Regions from separate parts of the Streptomyces sp. NPDC047853 genome, predicted to be linked through region 2. Evidence: riboswitches for the same ligand, from Rfam matches in the RefSeq annotation. Region 2 holds a riboswitch; each other region holds the start of a gene.

The links. Region 2 has a riboswitch for cyclic di-AMP ahead of ACGF5T_RS35840 (LysM peptidoglycan-binding domain-containing M23 family metallopeptidase). Riboswitches for the same ligand answer to the same signal wherever they lie in the genome.
Positions count from the first base shown of each region.
Region 1: linked by a shared signal. The riboswitch ahead of ACGF5T_RS09135 (transglycosylase family protein) and the one ahead of ACGF5T_RS35840 (LysM peptidoglycan-binding domain-containing M23 family metallopeptidase) in region 2 are both predicted to bind cyclic di-AMP.
Region 3: linked by a shared signal. The riboswitch ahead of ACGF5T_RS06755 (M23 family metallopeptidase) and the one ahead of ACGF5T_RS35840 (LysM peptidoglycan-binding domain-containing M23 family metallopeptidase) in region 2 are both predicted to bind cyclic di-AMP.
Region 4: linked by a shared signal. The riboswitch ahead of ACGF5T_RS31045 (M23 family metallopeptidase) and the one ahead of ACGF5T_RS35840 (LysM peptidoglycan-binding domain-containing M23 family metallopeptidase) in region 2 are both predicted to bind cyclic di-AMP.

Region 1 is NZ_JBIDCI010000003.1:494,767-500,513, reverse strand. Features, by position in the region: gene ACGF5T_RS09155 (Ppx/GppA phosphatase family protein) at 1-476, opposite strand, end outside; gene ACGF5T_RS09150 (DUF501 domain-containing protein) at 473-1,012, opposite strand; gene ACGF5T_RS09145 (septum formation initiator family protein) at 1,102-1,581, opposite strand; gene eno (phosphopyruvate hydratase) at 1,693-2,973, opposite strand; gene ACGF5T_RS09135 (transglycosylase family protein) at 3,256-3,987, opposite strand; cyclic di-AMP (ydaO/yuaA leader) riboswitch at 3,991-4,157, opposite strand; gene ACGF5T_RS09130 (transglycosylase family protein) at 4,340-5,371, opposite strand; gene ACGF5T_RS09125 (cytochrome P450) at 5,514-5,747, opposite strand, start outside.
Region 2 is NZ_JBIDCI010000041.1:3,483-9,229, reverse strand. Features, by position in the region: gene dxs (1-deoxy-D-xylulose-5-phosphate synthase) at 1-775, shown strand, start outside; gene ACGF5T_RS35860 (aspartate aminotransferase family protein) at 776-2,161, shown strand; gene ACGF5T_RS35855 (XRE family transcriptional regulator) at 2,226-2,864, shown strand; gene ACGF5T_RS35850 (DUF6126 family protein) at 2,861-2,983, shown strand; gene ACGF5T_RS35845 (tyrosine-protein phosphatase) at 2,993-3,790, opposite strand; cyclic di-AMP (ydaO/yuaA leader) riboswitch at 4,214-4,371, shown strand; gene ACGF5T_RS35840 (LysM peptidoglycan-binding domain-containing M23 family metallopeptidase) at 4,376-5,353, shown strand; gene ACGF5T_RS35835 (SGNH/GDSL hydrolase family protein) at 5,617-5,747, shown strand, end outside.
Region 3 is NZ_JBIDCI010000002.1:593,841-599,587, reverse strand. Features, by position in the region: gene trmB (tRNA (guanosine(46)-N7)-methyltransferase TrmB) at 1-134, shown strand, start outside; gene ACGF5T_RS06765 (PrsW family intramembrane metalloprotease) at 145-1,542, shown strand; gene ACGF5T_RS06760 (aldo/keto reductase) at 1,586-2,530, opposite strand; gene ACGF5T_RS06755 (M23 family metallopeptidase) at 2,663-3,697, opposite strand; cyclic di-AMP (ydaO/yuaA leader) riboswitch at 3,709-3,865, opposite strand; gene ACGF5T_RS06750 (PP2C family protein-serine/threonine phosphatase) at 4,090-5,322, opposite strand; tRNA gene ACGF5T_RS06745 (tRNA-Met) at 5,483-5,556, opposite strand; gene ACGF5T_RS06740 (dihydrofolate reductase family protein) at 5,612-5,747, opposite strand, start outside.
Region 4 is NZ_JBIDCI010000023.1:14,182-19,928, forward strand. Features, by position in the region: gene ACGF5T_RS31030 (DNA topoisomerase IV subunit A) at 1-946, opposite strand, end outside; gene ACGF5T_RS31035 (pitrilysin family protein) at 1,233-2,585, shown strand; gene ACGF5T_RS31040 (pitrilysin family protein) at 2,582-3,970, shown strand; cyclic di-AMP (ydaO/yuaA leader) riboswitch at 4,159-4,323, shown strand; gene ACGF5T_RS31045 (M23 family metallopeptidase) at 4,336-5,100, shown strand; gene ACGF5T_RS31050 (GntR family transcriptional regulator) at 5,337-5,747, shown strand, end outside.

The DNA.
Region 1 (5,747 bases), on a different contig from region 2:
CGGGCGGCACGCACGTGGTCGTCGCCGACGACGAACTCGGTCGAGCCGCCGCCGATGTCCACGACCAGGTAGGGCCTGTCGAGGTGGTCGCGGCCGGCCAGCTCCCGGGTGGCGCCGGTGAAGGAGAACTCCGCCTCCTGGTCCCCCGTGATGACCTCCGGCTCCACGCCGAGGATGTCCAGCACGCCGCGCACGAAGTCGGTTCGGTTCTCCGCGTCCCGGGAGGCGGAGGTCGCCACGAAGCGCAGCCGCTCCGCGCCGTGCTCCTTGATCACCTCGGCGTACTCGCGGCACGCGGCGAAGGTCCGCTCCAGCGCCTCGGGCGCCAGCCGCCCGGTGCGGTCGACGCCCTGACCGAGCCGCACGATGGTCATGCGGCGGTCCAGGTCGGTCAGCTCACCGGTCGCCGGGTCGACGTCGGCGACCAGCAGCCGGATGGAGTTCGTACCGCAGTCGATGGCGGCGACACGGGTCACTGGCCGTCCTCCCCACAGGTCCCGTCGACCGTCACGCACGGCCCCTTGCGCCACCACTCGGGCAGCATCGCGATGGCCTCGTCGCCCAGTGGGTTCACGCCCGGCCCGGCCGCGAGGGAGTGGCCGACCAGCACGTGCAGGCACTTGACCCGGTCGGGCATGCCGCCCGCGCTCGGGAACCCGGTCAGCTCCTCGATCTCGTCGCGGCGCCGGATGTAGTCCTCGTGCGCGGCCCGGTAGGCGGCGGCCAGCTCGGGGTCGGTGGCGAGGCGCTCGGTCATCTCCTTCATCACGCCGTTCGCCTCCAGCGTGCCGATCGCGGAGGCCGCCCGGGGGCACGTCAGGTAGTACAGCGTGGGGAAGGGCGTGCCGTCGGGCAGCCGCGGCGCCGTCTCCACGACGTCCGGCTGACCGCAGGGGCAGCGGTGCGCGATGGCGCGCAGGCCGCGCGGAGGACGCCCGAGCTGCTGCTTGAAGGCCGCCACGTCCGCGTCGGTGGGCTCGGTGCGCGGGGTGGTCGGCGGGGGAGTCTGCATGACTGTCTTCTGCTGGTCTTCCTGTTGAGTCACGGCCGGCGCGGTCGGTTCACGGCCGGCGCGGTCGGTTCACGGCCGGCGCGGTCGGTTCACGGCCGGCCGGCGGCGTCGGCCTTGTCGATCCCGTCCCAGACGTTGCGGTACCAGGGGCGGTCGGCGGCACCGGCCTCGGCGCGGGCCTGCTTGGCGGCGTCCGGGTCGACGACGACGAACCCCGTCTCCCCCGGCATCACGTAGTGCAGCCGCAGCCGGACCTGCTGCTCGGCGTAGGCGTCGTCCTGCCAGCGCGCCTTGAGGTCGCGCAGCTCCTCGACCCGGCTCCGGGTCTCGCGCTGCTCCCGCTGGAGATCGGCGACCTCCGCCCGCTGGGCGACGTACTGCCGTATCGGATAGGCGAGCGCCACGACCAGCGAGCAGAGCACCATCGCGAGCAGCGCGGCCCGGCCGGTCAGCCGGGAGCGGCGGGCCTGGCGCTTGGTCTGCGAACGGTAGACCCGGGCCGCGGTCTGCTCCCCGATGATCCGGATCCTGGTCGCGGTGGAGAAACGGTCCCGGTCCTTCACCGCCATGTCCCCGCCTCCCCTGCACCCTCGTGCGTCGCCCTACGTGCGTACGTCCCCGCACACGGTACGGGACCGAGTACGGGGACGTACGTACGACGCCGCCTCTTACCGGGCGGGTCAGCCCTTGAAGCGGGGGAACGCGCTGCGGCCGGCGTACACCGCGGCGTCGTCGAGGATCTCCTCGATGCGCAGCAGCTGGTTGTACTTGGCGACGCGCTCGGAGCGGGCCGGGGCACCGGTCTTGATCTGGCCGCAGTTGGTGGCGACGGCCAGGTCGGCGATGGTGACGTCCTCGGTCTCGCCGGAACGGTGGGACATCATGCACTTGAAGCCGTTGCGCTGGGCCAGCTCGACGGCGTCCAGGGTCTCGGTCAGCGAGCCGATCTGGTTCACCTTGACGAGCAGGGCGTTGGCCGAGTTCTCCTCGATGCCGCGGGCCAGGCGCTCCGGGTTGGTGACGAACAGGTCGTCGCCGACGAGCTGCACCTTGTCGCCGAGCTTGGCGGTGATGGTGTTCCAGCCGTCCCAGTCGTCCTCGAACAGCGGGTCCTCGATGGAGACCAGCGGGTACGCCTCGACCAGCTCGGCGTAGTACTCGGTCATCTCGGCGGCGGTGCGGTTCTTGCCCTCGAAGGCGTAGGAGCCGTCCTTGTAGAACTCGGACGCGGCGACGTCGAGCGCCAGGGCGATCTGCTCGCCGGGGGTGTAGCCGGCCTCCTTGATCGCCTCGAGGATCAGGTCGAGGGCCTCGCGGTTGGAGCCGAGGTTCGGGGCGAAGCCGCCCTCGTCGCCGAGGCCGGTGGCCAGGCCCTTGTTCTTCAGGACCTTCTTCAGCGTGTGGTAGACCTCGGCGCCCCAGCGCAGGGCCTCGGAGAAGGACTCCGCGCCGATCGGGGCGATCATGAACTCCTGGATGTCCACGTTGGAGTCGGCGTGCGAGCCGCCGTTCAGGATGTTCATCATCGGCACCGGCAGCAGGTGCGCGTTGGGGCCGCCCAGGTAGCGGAAGAGCGGCAGGTCGCTGGCCTCGGAGGCGGCGTGGGCGACGGCGAGGGAGACGCCGAGGATGGCGTTGGCGCCCAGCGAGCCCTTGTTGTCGGTGGCGTCCAGGTCGAACATGGCCTGGTCGATCAGGCGCTGCTCGGTGGCGTCGTAGCCGACCAGCTCCGGGCCGATCTGCTCGATGACGGCCAGGACGGCCTTCTCGACGCCCTTGCCCAGGTAACGGGCCGGGTCGCCGTCACGGAGTTCGATGGCCTCGAAGGCGCCGGTGGAGGCGCCGGAGGGAACGGCGGCACGACCCGTGCTGCCGTCGTCGAGGCCGACCTCGACCTCGACCGTGGGGTTGCCTCGGGAGTCCAGGATTTCCCGGGCTACGACGACGTCGATGGACGGCACGAGCATCTCCTTCTTCAATGTGACGCTTCGGTGTGACGCGCGGGTCCACAGGACCGCAGCGGCTCTGCGGGACCGAGCCTAACCGGCTCCGGGCGATCGGCCAGCCGATCGCCCACCCGCTGGACAGAACCGAGAGTAAATTGTTTCCGAACGGAACAAAGACGTTTCCGGAAACACCCGCGGCCCCGGGGACGGCGGCGCGGGCGGGACGGGGGCGTGAAAAACCCGTCCCGGCGCGTACGGGGGAACACGCGCCGGGACGGGAGCAGGCGGGGCCGCCGCTTACTTCAGGTGCAGCTGCTGGCCCGGGTAGATCAGGTCGGCCTCGTCGACGATGTCGTCGTTCAGCTTGAACAGCTTCGCCCAGCCGCCCTTGACGTCGTGCTCCTGGGCGATCGAGCTGAGGGTGTCGCCCTTGACGACCTTGTACTCGCCGTCGCCCTTCTCGACCTTCTTGCCGGTCGGGGTGGTGACGGTCTTCTTCTCGGCCGGCTTCTCGGCGGCCGGGCGCTCCTCGGAGCGGGAGGCCTTCTGCTCGGTGGAGCGGTCGGCGGTGGAGCCGCTGCTCTGGCTCTCGGAGCTGCCGGAGCCCTGCGCGGAACCGCTGTCCTGGCTCTCGGTGGAGCCGCCACCGGTGTACGCGGCGCCCGACAGGCCGGTGCCGCAGACCGGCCAGGCACCCTTGCCCTGGCCCGCGAGCACCTTCTCGGCGATCTCGATCTGCTGCGACTTGCTCGCCTGGTCGGCGGTCGCGGCGTACTGCGTACCGCCGTAGCCGGCCCAGGTGGAGGCGGAGAACTGCAGACCGCCGTAGTAACCGTTGCCGGTGTTGATGGACCAGTTGCCACCGGACTCGCACTGGGCGACGGCGTCCCACTCGGAGGCGGTGGCGGCGGAGGCGTTGCCGGCCGCCATCAGCGGGGCGGCGACGGCGGCACCGGTGACACCGGCGACGGCGATGACTCGGGTGGCCTTGGACGGGCGACGGTGCTTGCCCTTGCCGGAAAACAGCATGGTTGATCCCCTCACCGACGCCTGCGAGGTGAGCTGTCGGGTTCGGGCCGGTTGAGTTGCCCGGCCGGGTTCCTCGCGGAACTCGGCTCCACCCCTAGCCGCTCCGGCTCGACTGCCCGGTGCGGCACTTACCTTGGGTCCCCCGCTCCTGCCTGCGGCGCTTGACGCGACGACTGTTCCCGGACGGCCGCTGGCAGGATTCGGCGTTGCGGCAGCCGGGGCCCGCGATGGCGAGCGACCATGACCGTAGACACGCGCTCGCCGGATTTTCAAAGACGATCACGGCTTCTGAGAGCTATGTCTCACGTGATCCAAATCGGACATAGGCCCCGAACCGTGACGCGAACTCCCCCTACTTTTGGCCCGATTCGCCCCCGACCATGAGCGTCTGACCGGGCAGGATGTGGTCCGGGTCGGCGCCGACGACCTCCTCGTTGCCGACGTACAGCGAGCGCCACCCGCCGTCGAGCTCAAGGGAGTCGGCGATGCCCCAGAGGCTGTCGCCGGAACGGACGGTGTACGAGCCGTCGACGACCTCTCGCGCCTCGTCCTCACCGCGCGAGGCATGCCGCCCCGACGCGTCGGTCCCGCGGCCCTCCTCCACGCCCTCCTCGGCGCGGTCGCCGCGGTGCTTGCCGGCGCCGGACCCCGCGGTGTCGGTGAGGGCCGAAGAGCCCGCACTCTGGCCCGCCTTGTCCGTTTCGTCACCCTTGGTGGTGGCTGCGGACGACCTGTCGGACTCCTGCGGGTCGGCGGTCGCCGAGGGGCTGGTTCCGGGCGCCGTGTCGGCCTTGGCCGTTTCGTCCGGTTCGGTCGACGGGGAGTCAGGCGTGGCCGGGGGCGGGGACGAAGGCGAGACCCCGGAGGCCCGCTCGGACTCTTCGGACGAGCCGGACGAGCCGGTGCCGGACGCCCCGGTCGACCGGGGAGCCTTCGGCGTCCCCGCGTCGTCCGACCCCTGCGACGGACCCTCCTCCGCCGCACCCGTGCCGCCGGCCGGCGAACCCGAGTCGTTGCCCAGGCCCGCGAGCAGGCCGCAGGTCGGCCAGGCGGCGATGCCCTGGTCCGCGCGCAACTTCTCGGCGATTCTTATCTGCTGGGAGCGGCTGGCCTGATCGGCGCTCGACGCGTACTCCAGGCCGCCGTACTGCTCCCAGACGTCCTGGGACAGTTGCAGCCCGCCGTAGTAGCCGTTGCCGCTGCTCTGGCTCCAGGCGCCGCCGGTCTCGCACTCGGCGACCCGGTCCCAGTTCGCCCCGTCGGCCGCGTGCGCGCCGGTGGCGCCGAGAAGCGGGATCGCGATGGCGGAGCCCGTGACTCCGGCGGCGACGACCAGGGCGGGTGCCTGGCGGGGGCGGCGGTGACGACCGTTCCCGGAGAGCATGCGACGACCTTTCACGAGACAGCGAGGATCGCGTGGCCGTGAGACTGGGGGCCACGTTGATCCGTGAACGTATAGGCAGATGATCGCTTGTCACAAGTTCATGCCGCGCAGATCACGTGAAGATCACAAAGTTGAGCGCGTGTCACTTTTGCGGAGGCGACGCAACGCTCCCGTTCGCCGGTGCGACCGGTGTGAACGACACGGGCAGGGTGCGCAGACCTCGCATGATGAGCCCGCCGCGCCAGCGCAGTTCGGCCGGGTCGGCGGCGAGGCTCAGGTCCGGCAGGCGGGTGAGGAGCGTGGCGAGCGCGGTCTGCCCCTCCAGCCGGGCGAGCGGGGCGCCCAGGCAGTAGTGGATGCCGTGGCCGTACCCGAG
Region 2 (5,747 bases):
CGCCACCTTCCTCAACCGGGCCTTCGACCAGCTCCTGATGGACGTGGCCCTGCACCGCTGCGGGGTCACCTTCGTCCTCGACCGGGCCGGCGTCACCGGCGTCGACGGGGCCTCGCACAACGGCATGTGGGACCTGTCCGTCCTCCAGGTCGTCCCGGGACTGCGCATCGCCGCGCCGCGCGACGCCGACCAGCTCCGGGCCCAGCTGCGCGAGGCGGTCGCCGTCGACGACGCGCCGACCCTGGTGCGCTTCCCGAAGGAGTCCGTCGGCCCGGCCGTCCCCGCCGTCGGCCGGGCCGGCTCCATGGACGTGCTGCGCGCCCCGGACCGGCCCGAGGTGCTGCTGGTGTCCGTCGGTGTGATGGCGCCCGTCTGCCTGCGGGCCGCCGACCTCCTCCAGGCCCGCGGCATCGGGTGCACGGTCGTGGACCCGCGCTGGGTCAAGCCCGTGGACCCGGCGCTCGCGCCGCTCGCGGCCCGGCACCGCCTGGTGGCCGTCGTCGAGGACAACAGCCGTGCGGCCGGGGTAGGTTCGGCGGTGGCCCTGGCCCTGGGAGACGCGGACGTCGACGTGCCCGTACGCCGCTTCGGCATCCCCGAGCAGTTCCTCGCGCACGCCAAGCGCGCCGAGGTGCTCGCCGACATCGGGCTGACGCCGGTCGACATCGCCGGCCGGATCAGCGCGAGCCTGGCCGTCGCGGCCGAGCCCGGAGCACGTGCCGAAGGGCCCGTCGGCGACGGGCGGACCGTCCCGCCAGCGCAAGGAGAGAACTGAATGACCAAGGAGTTCGACCTCGCCGCGCTCTTGGCCGAGCGCGGAGCCGAGCGGTACGAACTGCACGCCAGGCACCTCAACCACCAGCTGCCCCGCATGCTGCACACCATCGGCTTCGACAAGGTCTACGAGCGGGCCGAGGGCGCGCACTTCTGGGACGCGGACGGCAACGACTACCTGGACATGCTCGCCGGGTTCGCGGTGATGGGCCTCGGACGCCACCACCCCGTCGTCCGCAAGGCGCTGCACGACGTCCTCGACGCCTCGCTGGCCGACCTCACCCGCTTCGACTGCCCGCCGCTGCCCGGACTGCTGGCCGAGCGGCTGCTCTCCTACAGTCCGCACCTGGACCGGGTCTTCTTCGGCAACAGCGGCACGGAGGCGGTGGAGACCGCGCTGAAGTTCGCCCGGTACGCCACCGGCAGGCCGAGGGTCCTGTACTGCACGCACGCCTTCCACGGGCTGACCACCGGCTCGCTCTCCGTCAACGGCGAGAGCGGCTTCCGCGACGGCTTCGCGCCGCTGCTGCCCGACACCGCCGTCCCGCTCGGCGACCTGGACGCCCTGGCCCGGGAGCTGCGGCGCGGGGACGTGGCCGCGCTCGTCGTGGAGCCGATCCAGGGCAAGGGCGTGCACGAGGCGCCCCCCGGCTACCTGCGCGCCGCGCAGGAACTGCTGCACCGGCACAAGGCACTGCTGATCGCCGACGAGGTGCAGACCGGCCTGGGCCGGACCGGGACGTTCTACGCCTTCCAGCACGAGGACGGCGTCGAGCCCGACCTGGTGTGCGTGGCCAAGGCGCTGTCGGGCGGCTACGTGCCGGTGGGCGCCACCCTGGGCAAGGACTGGATCTTCCAGAAGGTCTACTCCTCGATGGACCGGGTGCAGGTCCACTCGGCGAGTTTCGGGTCCAACGCGCAGGCCATGGCGGCCGGGCTCGCGGTGCTCTCCGTGATGGAGAACGAGGAGATCGTGGCGAACGCCGCCGCCGTGGGGGAGCGCCTGAAGTCCCGGCTGGCGGAGCTGGTGGACCGCTACGAGCTGCTCGCCGACGTGCGCGGCCGGGGGCTGATGATCGGCATCGAGTTCGGCCGTCCCCGGTCACTCAGGCTGCGCAGCCGCTGGACGATGCTGCAGGCGGCCAGGAAGGGGCTGTTCGCACAGATGGTGGTGGTGCCGCTGTTGCAGCGGCACCGGATCCTCACCCAGGTGTCCGGCGACCACCTGGAGGTGATCAAGCTGATTCCGCCGCTGATCATCGACACCTCGGACGCGGACCGGTTCGTCGACGCCTTCACCGAGGTGATGGAGGACGCGCACAGCGGCGGAGGCCTGATGTGGGACTTCGGCAAGACCCTGGTCCGGCAGGCGGTGGCCAACCGCTGAGCCGGGTTTTTGCCTCACAGGCAACAAACTTGTCCGTGAGGCAATCCTCGGGCTGAATGGGAGCATGAACTCCTCCGAGGCGACGGACCCGGCCGAGGGATCGGTCGCCGCCGTCGCACCCCGGCTGCGCGAACTGCGGCGGCGGGCCGTCCTCACCCTGGAGGCGGCGGCCCGTGCCGCCGGGCTGTCGCCCGCCCACCTCTCCCGGCTGGAGACCGGGCAGCGGCAGCCCTCGCTGCCGATGCTGCTCTCCCTCGCCCGTGTCTACGGTACGACCGTCTCGGAACTGCTCGGCGAGACGGCCGCGGACCGGGACGCCGTCGTGCGCGCCGAGGCGATGGAGCCGACGTCCGCCGGCGGCTGGACGTACTGGCAGGCGGGTGGGTCCGGCCGGGGTATGCAGGCCCTGCGGGTCCGCGTGCCGCACGGGTCGCAGGGCGACATCGTGCGGGTGCACCCCGGTGAGGAGTGGCTCCACGTGCTGCGGGGCAGGCTGCGGCTGCGCCTCGGGGAGACCGTGCACCGGCTCGGTCCCGGCGACAGCGCGCACTTCGACTCGCTGACCCCGCACCGGATCGCCGCCCAGGACGCCGACGGCGTCGAGCTGCTCTTCGTCCACACGCTGCTGCAGAGCCCGTCGGCGGCGCTCTGCCTGGGACCGGCCACCACGCCGCCCCACCCCACCCCTGGAGAGATGCCATGAAGATGCAGGACAGGTTTCCGCGGGCCGTGTGGGTGCGGCTCTTCATCTACCTCGTGGTGGGGCACCTCTTCGCGGCCTTCATCTACCTGCTCTTCGAGGTGGGGGCCGGCAGCCGGTGAGCGGACCCCTCAGTCCAGCATCCGCTCGCGCAGCCGCTCCCGGGTCTCCGGAGTGATCCGCAGGCCCTGCTCCAGGTAGGCGTCGACTCCGCCCCAGGTCTGCTCGACGGTCTCCAGGGCCGCCGCGAGGTACTCGGCGCGCGCGTCGAACAGCGGGCTGAGCAGCTCCATGACCTCGGGGGAGTAGGCGGAGGCGGCGGAGCTGCTGCGACGCACCTTGTAGCGGCGGTGCGTGGCGTTCGACTTCAGGTAGTCCTCGACGATGGCGTCCCGCTCGACGCCCAGGGCGAGGAGGGTGATCGCGATCGACAGGCCCGCGCGGTCCTTGCCGGCCGCGCAGTGCATCAGGGCCGGGACGCTGTCCTCGGCGAGCGCGTGCAGCACCCGTGAGTGTTCCGCCGTGCGCTCCTTGATGATCAGGCGGTAGGAGCCGATCATCCGCTCGGCGCCCTTGTCGCCGGCCAGGATCTCGCGGAGCTGGTCCAGGTCGCCGTCGCGGACCATCTTCCAGAACTCGGCACCGTCGGCCGGGTCGCTCAGCGGCAGGTTGACATTGCGCACGCCCGGCAGCTCGATGTCCGGCCCTTCGAGCTTCTGGTCGGCCGCGTTGCGGAAGTCGAAGATCGTGTGCAGGCCCAGCGAGGCCAGGAACGCGGCGTCCCCTCCGGTGGCGTGTGCCAGGTGACCGCTGCGGAACAGCACTCCCTGTCGTACCCGCCGTCCGTCCACGGTCGGCAGGCCGCCCACGTCACGGAAGTTGCGCACACCGGCCAGCTCGGGTTCGGTCGACGGGACCTGCTGCGTCACGGGGGCTCCTCCCACTCCGCCCCGTCGGCGCTGCTCGCCGCCGGGCTTCACTCGAAGATACGGCACGGTCCCGCGACTTCGGTGGCCGGGACGTCCGACAGTGGAGCATCTGCGCCTTCTGTCCGTATTGGCGCTTTGGTTCCAACTGGCGCGGAAATAAAAGGGGCTGGAGGTACGGCGCGTGAGCAGCGTCATATCCGTGACGGTGCGTTGCCTGGCATGTCCACGTAATGCGGCCGATTTTCAAGGACCTTTACCCGAGTCGACGTGGCGCGCTTCGACGGAGGGTGACCGACGATTCCCACAAAGGATCATTTGGAACACCGGTCGGCGCAACCTGTCGCTTGTCGCTGCGCGTCCTGGTCGCTTACGTTCACCACCGATCCGGACGGACGCCTAATCCTGCCGCCGACCGGAGCCCGCACTCATCGACCACCCGTACACGGCAGGAGCGGGGGACCCACAGGTAGAACTGCCTGTTCCGGTTCCCGGAACGGCTTGGGGTTAAGCCGCGTCCCGACGCGGCCGGGCATCTCCAGCTCGCACCCGACAGCTCACCTCGCAGGCGCCGGAGAGGAATTCGCCATGCCCGCCAAGGGTAAGCACCGCCGTACCAGGGCCATGCGCCTGACCCGTGCCATCGCCGTCGCCGGAACCGGTGGCGCCGCGCTCGCGCTTCCGCTGATGGGCGCCGCCGGGGCCCACGCCGCTCCCGCGCAGTCCGCTTCCGAGAAGCCCGTGCAGTCCGTGCAGTCCGTCGCCGCGTCGACGAAGAAGGCCGCCGGCGCGGAGAAGAACGGGGACGCGCGGACGTACACCGTGAAGAGCGGTGACTACCTCTCGAAGATCGCCGACGAGCAGGACGTCGACGGCGGCTGGAAGAAGCTCTACGCGGACAACCGCGAGGCCGTCGGTTCGGACCCGTCGCTGATCCACCCCGGTCTGAAGCTCGCCGTCGACGGCCGGGCCGCCCAGTCCTCGGCCCCGTCCTCCTCCGCCCCGTCGGAGAAGCCGGCCGCCGAGAAGCCCGCCGCGGCCGAGAAGCCGGCCCCCGCGAAGGCCGAGCCGGCCGAGAAGGCCTCGGAGGCCGCGAAGAGCTCCGCCGACTCCTCGGACTCCTCGGCGTCCTCGAACACGAGCACCCAGTCCGCCGGCAGCGGCTTCGTGTCGCCCGTCCCGAGCGGCACCCTGGGCACCCCGTACCACCAGACCGGCAGCATGTGGTCCAGCGGCTACCACACCGGCACCGACTTCGTCGTCCCGACCGGCACCTCCCTCAAGGCCGTCGGCGCGGGCACCGTCGTCTCCGCGGGCTGGGGCGGCGCGTACGGCAACCAGGTCGTCATCCAGCTCGCCGACGGCCACTACGCCCAGTACGCCCACCTCTCCTCCCTCTCCGTCTCCGCGGGCCAGTCCGTGACGGCGGGTCAGCAGGTCGGCCTCTCGGGTGCCACCGGCAACGTGACCGGCCCGCACCTGCACTTCGAGATCCGCACCACCCCGGACTACGGCTCGGACGTGGACCCGGTCGCGTACCTGCGCTCCCACGGCGTCTCCCTCTGACGAGGAACTGACGCGCCCTCCCGCGCCACCGAAGGCCGGACCCCGATCCCCGGGTCCGGCCTTCGCTGTATCCGGACGCGGTGTATCCGCACGTGGCGTATCCGGACCGGGCGTATCCGGACCGCGCGTATTCCTGAATTGGCGAATACTTTAGGCGTGGTCTTTCTCACCGCCCGTCAACCCTTTCTACGGTCGCGTAGGTCACATTCGAAGGTGAATCATGGGCCGACGTGGCAGACGATTCGAAGAGTGACAACGGAACAGTGATCGGGTCGTACGTGGCGGTGGGGGACAGCTTCACCGAGGGCGTCGGAGACCGGGGCCCCGACGGGTCGTTCGTCGGCTGGGCCGACCGGTTCGCGGTACTGCTCGCGGACCGGCGCCCCGAGGGCGA
Region 3 (5,747 bases), on a different contig from region 2:
CGCGCCCCGCCCACCGGCCCCGGACCCGTTTCGAGGGCCAGGGACTGGACAAGGGACATGTGGTGAACGACTTGCTCTTCCGCCGCGTACAGCAGCGCGATCAGCACAAGGAGCAGCAGCCCCCCACCGGTTAGGGTCCATGCCGTGGCCACCTGTCCCCCGTACCCGACGCGTCCGCCCGCCCGTCCCCGGACGCATCCGCACTGGTGGCAGCGCGCCTGGGTGCGTTACGGCGCGCTCGTCACCCTGCTCGCGCTCTCCGGCCTGGTCATCCTGGCCCTGGTGCGCGAACAGACCGGCACGCAGGGCTTCCTGGTCGGGCTGGGCCTCGCGGTGCTGCCGGTGCCGCTGCTCCTGGCCGCCTTCCGCTGGCTGGACCGGGTCGAGCCCGGGCCCTGGCGGAACCTGCTGTTCTGCTTCGCCTGGGGCGCCTGCGCGGCGGCGCTGATAGCCATCGTCGCCAACAGCTTCGCGACGCGGTGGATAGCCACCGCCACCGCGGACCCGTCCGGCGCGGACACCCTGGGCGCCACCGTCATAGCCCCGGTCGTCGAGGAGTCCGCCAAGGCCGCCGCCGTACTGCTGGTCTTCCTCTTCCGCAGGCGCGACTTCAGCGGCATCGTCGACGGTGTCGTCATAGCCGGCGTCACCGCCACCGGCTTCGCCTTCACCGAGAACATCCTCTACCTGGGCACCGCCTTCGGCACCGACCAGCTCACCGGCGGCAGCGGCATCGCGTCGGTCACCGCGGCGACCTTCTTCGTCCGCATCGTGATGTCGCCCTTCGCCCACCCTCTCTTCACCGTGCTCACCGGCATCGGCTTCGGCATCGCGGCGCTCTCCGCGGGCCGGCACCGCCTGCGCCGGGCCCTGCTCCCGCTGGCCGGCCTGCTGCTCGCGATGGGCGTGCACGCCCTGTGGAACGGCTCGGCCGCGTTCGGCGAGTACGGCTTCTTCGCCGTGTACGCGGCCTTCATGGTCCCGTCCTTCGGCCTGCTGACCTGGCTGGCGATCTGGACCCGGCAGCGCGAACTGGGCGCCGTGCGTGCCGAGCTGCCCGTGTACGTCCTGGCCGGATGGCTGTCGCCCGCGGAACCGCACGCGCTCGGCTCGATGCGCGCCCGCCGTATCGCCCGGCAGCACGCGCGCCGGCACGCCGGGAAGGAGGCGGCGCGGACGGTGGCGCGGTACGAGGCGTACGCGACCTCGCTGGCGTTCCTGCGGCACCGCGGACGCCGGGGCAGGGCGGGCGCCGATTTCGCCGTACGGGAACGGGAGCTGCTGGAGGCCCTGTGGCAGCGGCGCGCCGTGGCCCGCCCGGCGCTGGACTACGCGGCCCGGGCCACCGCGCCGCCCGTACCGCCCCTACCGCCCTGGCCGGGCTACGGGGTGTACGGGACGTACGGGGCGTACGGGGCGCACCCCGGCCACGGGCCCTACGGGTACGCCCCCGCCGCCCCGCTCCCCGCGCCCTCGCCGGGGCAGTACCACGCCCCTCACGGCTACCTTCCGTACGCCCCGCCCCACCCCCACCGCGGGTAGCCCCGGTCCGCCCCACCGGCCGCGGGGCCCCGGGTTCCGGCCGTCAGAGCGACGCCCGCTCCAGCCGGGCGACCTCGTCCGGGGTGAGGGACAGCTCGGCCACCCCCAGCAGCGCCGGGAGCTGCTCGACCGTGCGGGCGGAGGCGATCGGTGCGGCCACCGTCGGCTGCGCGGCCAGCCAGGCCAGGGCGACCGTGGCGACGGGAGCGTCGTGGGCCTCGGCGATCTCGTCCAGGGCCGCCAGGACCCGCCGGCCCCGCTCGGTCTCCAGGTGCTTCGCCGCGCCGCCCGCACGGGGGCTGTCGACGGCCGAGCCGGCCCGGTACTTGCCGGTGAGGAATCCGGAGGCGAGGGAGTAGTACGGCACGGCGGCCAGGCCGGCCCGCTCCGCGAGGTCGCGCAGCCCGCCCTCGTAGGTGTCCCGCGAGACGAGGTTGTAGTGGGGCTGGAGCGCCACGTACCGGGCGAGGCCCTCGCGGTCGGAGAACTCCAGGGACGCCGCGAGCCGCTCGGCGGAGATGTTGGAGGCGGCGATGTGCCGGACCTTGCCCGCCCGCACCAGCTCGTCGAGCGCGCCGACGATCTCCTCCACCGGCACCTCGGGCTTGTCGAAGTGGGTGTAGTAGAGGTCGATGTGGTCGGTGCCCAGGCGGCGCAGCGAGGCGTCGGCCGCCGCCTTGATGTTCGTGGCGGACAGGCCCGGGTACTCGGGGTGCTGGCTGACCTTGGTGGCGAGGACGACGTCACCGCGGTTGCCGCGGGAGGCGAGCCACTTGCCGACGATGGTCTCGGACTCCCCGCCGCTGTTGCCGTCGACCCACGCGGAGTACGAGTCGGCGGTGTCGACGAAGTTGCCGCCCGCGGCCGTGTAGGCGTCCAGGACGGCGAAGGAGGTGTCCTGGTCGGCGGTCCAGCCGAAGACGTTGCCACCGAGGGCGAGGGGGAAGACCTCGAGGTCCGAGGAGCCGAGCTTGCGCAGAGAAGTCATGTCCTGCGTCAACGGCCACGACGGAGCCGGTGATTCCGGGAGCGGGGCAAAAATCCCGCAAACCGGCAGCCCTGGCGTCGGGGGGTCGCCGTCAGGACCGCCGGGGACCGGCGGGGCCGTGCACGGCCTCGGTCAGGGGGTCAGGCCCTTGCTCTGCAGCCAGGCCATCGGGTCGATCCCGCCGCCGTCGCTGGTGTGGACCTCCATGTGGAGGTGGGCCCCGGTCACGTTGCCGGTGGCGCCGACGCGGCCGATGACATCACCGGTGGTGACCTTCTGGCCGACGCTGACGCTGATCGACGACTGGTGGGCGTACCAGATCTCGGTGCCGTCATCGAGGGTCAGCACGGTCTTGTAGCCGTAGGAGCCCTCGTAGCCGGCCGACGTGATGGTGCCGCTGTGCACCGCCTTGAGCAGCGTGCCGGTGGGCGCGGCGAAGTCGAGGCCGGTGTGGTAGCCGGAGGACCAGTAGGCGCCGGCCTGGCCGAAGCTGGAGGAGATCGTGTACGAGGAGGTCGGCAGGGTGTACTGCTTGGCCAGCTTCGCGAGCCGCTCGGCCTCGGCCTTCTTCGCGGCCTCCTCCTCCGCCTTCTTCTTGGCGGCGGCGGCCTTGGCCTCGGCCTCCTTCTCCGCCTTGGCGGCGGCTTCCGCGGCCTTCTTCTCGGCGGCGGCCGCGGCCTCGGCGGCGGCCTTCGTCTCGACCTGGGCCTGCTGCTGCTCGGCCTGCGCCATGATCCGGGCGCGCAGCGTCTCACCGGCGTCGGGGGCGTCCTGCGCGGTGTCGGCGGTCGCGGCCACGCCGATGCCGCTGAGCGGGGCGGTGGAACCCTGCGGCTCCGGCTCCTCGTCGTCCGAGATGAGCGAGCCGACGTTGGGCAGGTCGGGCATGGAGATGGACACCGGCGGCTTGCCGGTCTGCGCGCTGGCCATGCCGCCCGCGCCGACCGCGGCTATGACACCGACGCCGAGGACGGTGGAGCTGCGGGCGAGTCCGCCGCGCTGCTTGGCGACGCGGTGCCGGCCGCGCACGGGGCGGATGGATTCCGCGGTGGGATTCCACTCCTCCCAGGGGCCCTCTTCGGTGCGGTGGCCGTCGTAGCCGAAGGTGTCGGTGTCGTGCGCGCTGGGCACGAACGGGGCCTCGGGGGCAGGCCGGTTGGACGCCACGTGGGCGTACTCCTTTCCTTCCTTCCGCCTACCGGGTTAGCTGACGGGTTCGGAGCAGGAAGGTCTCCTACGCGCGTATATCCACCGTGTCTCCACGGCGTCGTACGAGCGATTCACCCCAAGGTGGTGGTTCCCCGGTTCCCTCGCGGGATTCGGCGCGTGCGCACGGAGCCGCCTTCTGTGACGGCTGGGACGACCGCGCTGCGTTATCGAACGTTAATAGACGCGGGGCGGGGATTCCAAGCTGTTCCTCTTGATCATTAACGAATCCGGACGGGACGTACGCCTCAGGATCGGTGAAATCCGGGCGAGTTGACCGCCCCTCAGTATTCCCCTTCACACCACAAGTTTCTGACAGAGTGTCAGTCGTTATGCGCAGGGCGCTCGCCGGGTCACCGTTCGTGACAATGATCAAGGTCTTCGCGCGCGGGACGGCGTACGGCGAGCAGTGCCATGTCGTCCGCCATCCCGCCCCCGGAGTGCCGGCGCACGTCCTCGGCGAGGGCGGCGAGCAGCTTCCCCGGGTGCCGGAAGACGCAGCCGGCGAGCCGTTCGTGCGGGTCGTAGAACTCGCCCCGCGCGTCCCGGGCTTCGGACAGGCCGTCGGTGTGCAGCAGCAGCGTGGCTCCGCCCGGGAAGGCGTCCTCCTGGGCCCGGTCGGGCCACACGCCCAGCTCGCCCATCCCGAGCGGCAGCGCCGCCTCCCGGGCGGGGAGCGGACGCAGGGTGCCGTCGGCGTACAGCAGCAGCGGGGGCGGGTGACCCCGGTTCACGATCCGCACGACCCCGTCGCCGTGCGGGAGTTCGGCGAGGACGGCGGTGGTGAACCCCTCGAAGGCGTCCAGTCCGTTGCGCCGGGTGCCCTCGCGCGCCAGCGCCCGTTCCAGGCGCTGGGCCACCGCCTCCAGGGTGGCCTCCTGCTCGGCGGCCTCGCGGAAGGCGCCGATCACGACGGCGACGGCGGCCACCGCGCCCATGCCCTTGCCGCGCACGTCCCCGACGATGAGCCGGACGCCGCGCGCGCTGTCCTGCACCGCGTACAGGTCCCCGCCGATGAAGGCGTCGGCCTGCGCGGCTTCGTAGCAGGCGGCGATCTCGAAGCCGCCGATCCGTTCGGCGGGCTCGGGCAGCACGGCGCGCTGGGCGGCCTCGGCGATCTCGCGGACGCTGACGAGGCGCTCACCGGTGCGGCGGACGAAGGCGTTGACGAAGACCGCGAGGGCGGCGACCGTCGCGATGGTGATCAGCTCCGTGAGGGAGTCGACGTAGTGGGCGACGCCCTTGCTCAGTTGCAGCCCGACGACGGCGGCGACCACGGCGACACCGGTGAGCGCCGTGCCCCGCCGCGAGTAGAGGGGGGCGGCGACCAGCGGCGCGGCCGTGTAGAGCGGGCCGGCCGTGAAGTATCTCGGGGTGAAGATGTCGTACAGGATGGCGACGACGATGAGCAGGACCGGGAGCAGGCGCACCAGGCGGCGCCCGTACGGGGTCCGCGGCGGGCGTTCGGCCGGGGTGGGCGGCGCCATGGCCTCGGTGCCGAGGCCCGGGTCGGGCGCGGGGTCGCCGGGGAGCCGGCCGCCGGCCCTGGCGTACGCTCCCTCGTCGTCCACGTGACCTGGCCGCACCACTCGTCTCCCGCCGCCCCGAACCTCCGCGCCGCTTGCCGTCCCGTCTCCAGGTTTCCCGGATCGGGGGCGGGCGGCGAGCCGTGAGGGCCGACCGGGTGAACACACCTGAACGCACCGAAGGCCGGAATCCTCAAGGGATTCCGGCCTTCGGTTTCAGTAGCGGGGACAGGATTTGAACCTGCGACCTCTGGGTTATGAGCCCAGCGAGCTACCGAGCTGCTCCACCCCGCGCCGTTGTGTCTCCACTGTACGTCATCGCGGGGGCTGCATGCACATCCGTATCCCGCTACCCCTCCAGATGGCGGTTGGGAGCCTTCGCGCGCTCCTCGTACTCGGGCAGGACGACGACGGTGGCGCCCCCGGCGGTGAGCACCCCGCCGCCGTCCGCGCCCGGCACGAAGGTGTCCGGTTCCCGCCAGGCC
Region 4 (5,747 bases), on a different contig from region 2:
CCAGGCGCAGCCCGTGCTCGCGGTCGGTGAGGTCCTTGACGTCCGCGATGCCCTGGAGCTTCTTCGAGCCCACCAGGTCCTTGATCTTGGCGATGACCTTCTCGGGGCCTACCGCGAAGGGCAGCTCGGTGACGACCAGGCCCTTGCGGCGGGCCGTCACGGTCTCCACGGACACCGTCGCGCGGATCTTGAACGTGCCGCGGCCCGTCTCGTAGGCGTCCCGGATGCCGGGCAGACCAACGATCCGGCCGCCGGTCGGCAGGTCGGGGCCCGGTACGTGCTTCATCAGGGCTTCGAGGTCGGCGTTCGGGTACCGGATCAGGTGCCGGGCGGCCGCGATCACCTCGCGCAGGTTGTGCGGCGGCATGTTCGTGGCCATGCCGACCGCGATGCCGGAGGCGCCGTTGACCAGCAGGTTCGGGAAGGCGGCGGGCAGTGCCACCGGCTCCTGCTCCTGGCCGTCGTAGTTGGGACCGAAGTCGACGGTGTCCTCGTCGATGGACTCCGTCATGAGGCTGGTCGCCTCGGCCATCCGGCACTCGGTGTACCGCATGGCGGCCGGCGGGTCGTCGTTGCCCAGCGAGCCGAAGTTGCCGTGGCCGTCCACCAGGGGCACGCGCATGGAGAAGGACTGGGCCATGCGCACCAGGGCGTCGTAGATGGACGCGTCGCCGTGGGGGTGCAGCTTGCCCATGACCTCGCCGACGACACGGGCGCACTTCACGTAGCCGCGCTCGGGCCGCAGACCCATCTCGTTCATCTGGTACACGATGCGGCGGTGCACCGGCTTGAGGCCGTCGCGGGCGTCCGGGAGCGCACGGGAGTAGATGACCGAGTACGCGTACTCGAGGAAGGAGCCCTGCATCTCGTCGACGACGTCGATGTCGAGGATCCTCTCCTCGTACGCGTCGTCGGGCGGCGGGGTCTTCGTGCTACGGCGGGCCATCGCTGCCGGCTCCTTGCTGAAGCGTGAACGGTGATCTGACGCGGTCCATTGTGGACCGCGGCACTGACAGCGACCGACCAGGACCCGTCACGGGCTGCCCGGCCCGGCGCTGCCCGCAGGGTACGCCCTCGCCCCCGTCGGACCGCCAACCCCGTTCTCGCTCTCGGCGTAGGAGGTGCGGGAACTTCACCGGTGGCCCGCGCGCTTGCATACAGTGGCGGGACCGGCGGAATTCCGCAGTTCCGCGCCATGACTCGACCAAGATTCCGCGAGCGAAGGGACGTACATGCCCATGGGTCACACGGCCACAGCCCAGGCAGACTCCGGCGGCCTGACAGCGACCGAGCACCGCCTGGCCAACGGCCTGCGCGTGGTGCTCTCCGAGGACCACCTGACCCCGGTCGCGGCGGTGTGCCTCTGGTACGACGTCGGCTCGCGCCACGAGGTCAAGGGGCGCACCGGCCTGGCTCACCTCTTCGAGCACCTGATGTTCCAGGGCTCCGCCCAGGTCAAGGGCAACGGTCACTTCGAGCTGGTGCAGGGCGCCGGTGGCTCGCTCAACGGCACCACCAGCTTCGAGCGCACCAACTACTTCGAGACCATGCCCGCCCACCAGCTGGAGCTCGCCCTCTGGCTGGAGGCCGACCGCATGGGCTCGCTGCTCGCCGCCCTCGACGAGGAGTCGATGGAGAACCAGCGGGACGTGGTCAAGAACGAGCGCCGCCAGCGCTACGACAACGTCCCCTACGGCACCGCGTTCGAGAAGCTGACCGCTCTCGCCTACCCGGAGGGCCACCCCTACCACCACACGCCGATCGGCTCGATGGCCGACCTGGACGCGGCGACCCTGGAGGACGCGCGCGCGTTCTTCCGCACCTACTACGCGCCGAACAACGCGGTGCTGTCGGTCGTCGGCGACATCGACCCCGAGCAGACCCTCGCCTGGGTCGAGAAGTACTTCGGCTCCATCGCCTCGCACGACGGCAAGCAGCCGCCCCGGGACGGTTCGCTGCCCGACGTCATGGGCGGGGAGCTGCGCGAGGTCGTCGAGGAGGAGGTCCCGGCCCGTGCCCTGATGGCGGCCTACCGCCTGCCGGAGGACGGCACGCGCGCGTGCGACGCGGCCGACCTGGCCCTCACCGTCCTGGGCGGCGGCGAGTCGTCCCGGCTGTACAACCGGCTGGTGCGCCGCGACCGCACGGCCGTCGCCGCCGGCTTCGGTCTGCTGCGGCTCGCGGGAGCGCCCTCCCTGGGGTGGCTGGACGTGAAGACGTCCGGTGACGTGGAGGTGCCGGTCATCGAGACCGCCATCGACGAGGAGCTCGCCCGGTTCGCCCAGGAGGGCCCGACCGCCGAGGAGATGGAGCGCGCCCAGGCCCAGCTGGAGCGCGAGTGGCTGGACCGCCTGGGCACGGTCGCGGGCCGCGCCGACGAACTGTGCCGCTACGCGGTGCTGTTCGGCGACCCGCAGCTCGCCCTCACCGCCGTGCAGCGGGTGCTCGAGGTCACGGCGGAGGAGGTCCAGGAGGTCGCCAAGGCCCGCCTGCGCCCCGACAACCGCGCGGTGCTCGTCTACGAGCCCACCGCCCCCGCCGACGTGAACGACGCCACCGACGAGAACGAGGAGGCGGCCAAGTGACCGAGCTCGCCACCATGGAATTCCACCAGCGGCCGCAGGCCGGCGAGCCCAGGCCGTGGGCGTTCCCGGCACCGGAGCGCGGCAGCCTCGACAACGGCCTGACCGTGCTGCGCTGCCACCGCCCCGGCCAGCAGGTCGTCGCCGTCGAGGTGCTGCTGGACGCGCCCCTGGACGCCGAGCCCACCGGTCTCGACGGCGTCGCCACCATCATGGCGCGGGCCTTCTCGGAGGGCACCGACAAGCACTCCGCCGAGGACTTCGCCGCCGAGCTGGAGCGCTGCGGGGCCACCCTCGACGCGCACGCCGACCACCCCGGCGTCCGGCTCAGCCTGGAGGTGCCCGTCTCGCGCCTCGCCAAGGCCCTCGGCCTGGTCGCCGACGCCCTGAGGGCACCCGCGTTCGCGGACGGCGAGGTCGAACGGCTGGTCCGCAACCGCCTCGACGAGATCCCGCACGAGCTGGCCAACCCCGCCCGCCGGGCCGCCAAGGAGCTCTCCAAGGAGCTGTTCCCGGCCGGGACGCGCATGTCGCGCCCCCGCCAGGGCACCGAGGAGACCGTCGCGAGCATCGACTCCGCCGCCGTACGCGCCTTCTACGAGAAGCACGTCCGGCCCGCCACGGCCACCGCCGTGGTCGTCGGTGACCTCACCGGCGTGGACCTCGACGCGCTGCTCGGCGAGACGCTGGGCGCGTGGACCGGCTCCGCCGCGGAGCCCCGTCCCGTGCCGCCGGTGACCGCCGACGACCGGGGCCGGGTCGTCATCGTGGACCGCCCCGGCGCCGTCCAGACGCAGCTGCTCATCGGCCGCACCGGCTCCGACCGGCACGACCGTGTGTGGCCCGCCCAGGTGCTCGGCACCTACTGCCTCGGCGGCACCCTCACCTCGCGTCTGGACCGCGTCCTGCGCGAGGAGAAGGGCTACACCTACGGGGTCCGGGCGTTCGGGCAGGTCCTGCGCTCCGCGCCCGACGGGACCGGCGCCGCCATGCTGGCCATCAGCGGCTCCGTCGACACCCCCAACACCGGCCCGGCCCTGGAGGACCTGTGGACGGTGCTGCGCAAGCTCGCCGAAGGCGGGCTCACCGACGCCGAGCGTGACGTCGCCGTGCAGAACCTGGTGGGCGTGGCGCCGCTGAAGTACGAGACGGCGGCCGCCGTCGCGAGCACCCTGGCCGACCAGGTCGAGCAGCACCTGCCCGACGACTACCAGGCGACGCTCTACCGCCAACTCGCCGCCACGGGCACCGTGGAGGCCACGGCGGCGGTCGTGAACGCCTTCCCGGTGGACCGTCTGGTGACGGTCCTCGTCGGCGACGCGGCACAGATCAAGGAGCCGGTCGAGGCGCTCGGCATCGGTGAAGTCACCGTGGTGGCGGCCGAGTAGCGGTACGCGCGTGGGGCCCTGGTGACCGGAGTGTCACCAGGGCCGCCGTTTGTCCGAATTGGGGGAGAGGCTGCCTGTCTGCGCTGTGGCATGCGCTACAAAAAGCCGGTTGCGTTTGAGGATTGAAGACAACCGCGTTTAGCGTCTTCCGGGCTGTTCGTCAGGCAGTGCGCCGCACCCGCGGCACCGGACAGTCATCGCCGAGTCCCCGTACGGCGCGAGCCAGGGGAGCCGGGGACCCACCGTAGTCCCTGGGGTGAATCGGACGCCCGCGCGTGCCGCGAGGGGGTCCGTAGGAGACCTTCCACCTCCGAACCCGTCAGCTAACCCGGTAGGCGAGAGGGAAGGAAAGGACCAGCCACTACATGGCGTTCACGCGCGCCGCCGGCAAGCACCGCCGTCCCGGCCGGATGCACCGCACCACCGCCCGCGCGGCGGGTGTCGCGGCCCTCGCCACCACCGGCGTCGTCGGCACCCTCGCGGCTCCGGCGCTCGCCGCCGAGCCCCAGGTGGAGCAGAGCGGGCTCACCCCGGTCATCAGCATCGGCGACTCCCTGGCCGACGAGATCGACGCCCAGGCCGCCGCGCAGAAGCAGGCCGCCCTGGACGCCGCCGCCCGTGAGGCGGCGCAGGAGGCCGCGCGCGAGCGGGCCGCCGAGGCCGCCCAGGAGGCGCGCGAGGCCAAGGAGCGCGCCGCGCGGGAGGCGGAGCGCAAGCGCCTCAACACCTTCGTCACGCCGATCACCGCGTCCTACGTCTCCACCGCCTACCAGGCCGGCAGCTCCCTGTGGTCCTCCGGCAGCCACACCGGCATCGACTTCCACGCCTCCACCGGCACCTCCGTGCACGCGGTCGGCGTCGGCACCGTCGTCGAGGCCGGCTGGGGCGGGGCGTACGGCAACCAGGTCGTGCTCAAGATGCACGACGGCACGTACACGCAGTACGGCCACCTGTCGTCCATCGGTGTCTCGGTGGGCCAGTCGGTCGACGCGGGACAGCAGATCGGCCTCTCCGGCGCCACCGGCAACGTCACCGGACCGCACCTGCACTTCGAGGCCCGTACGAGCCCCGAGTACGGCTCGGACCTGGACCCCGTCGCCTACCTCCGCTCCCACGGCGTCAACGCCTGACGGCGGCGCGCACATCTGACGACGGCGTGAACGTCTGACGAGCGACGAACGGCACGCGAAAGCCCCGGCTCCCCGAGTCGGGGATTTCGCATTTCCAGGGTGTTCCCGGCGTGGCCGTTGTCCAAAAAGTGTCCATGAAATCCACATCGCCGTCGGAATTCCCGCCGCATTGGCCTAGAGTCGCTGAACACGCGTCAATCGTCGACGTTTCCCGGGGATGAAGGCGGAGGTCGGGCATGCGCATTCCGGCGCACTCGGTGTGCACGGCGATCCGGGACGACATCGTCTCCGGTGTCCACGGGCGCGGCAGCCGCCTCACCGAGGAACTCCTGGCCCGCCGCTACGGCGTCTCCCGCGTCCCCGTCCGTGAGGCACTGCGCACGCTGGAGGCGGAGGGGTTCGTGGTGACCCGGCGGCACGCGGGCGCGTGCGTCGCGGAGCCGACCGAGCGGGAGGCGGCCGACCTGCTGGAGACGCGCACGCTCCTCGAACCCCTCGGCGCGTCCCGGGCCGCCCGGCGCCGCACCGAGGCGCATCTCAAGGTCCTGCGCGGCCTGGTGCGGCTGGGCCAGGAGCGTGCCAGGCAGGGGAGCAGCGACGATCTGCGCTCGCTGGACGGCTGGTTCCACGAGACCCTCGCCCAGGCC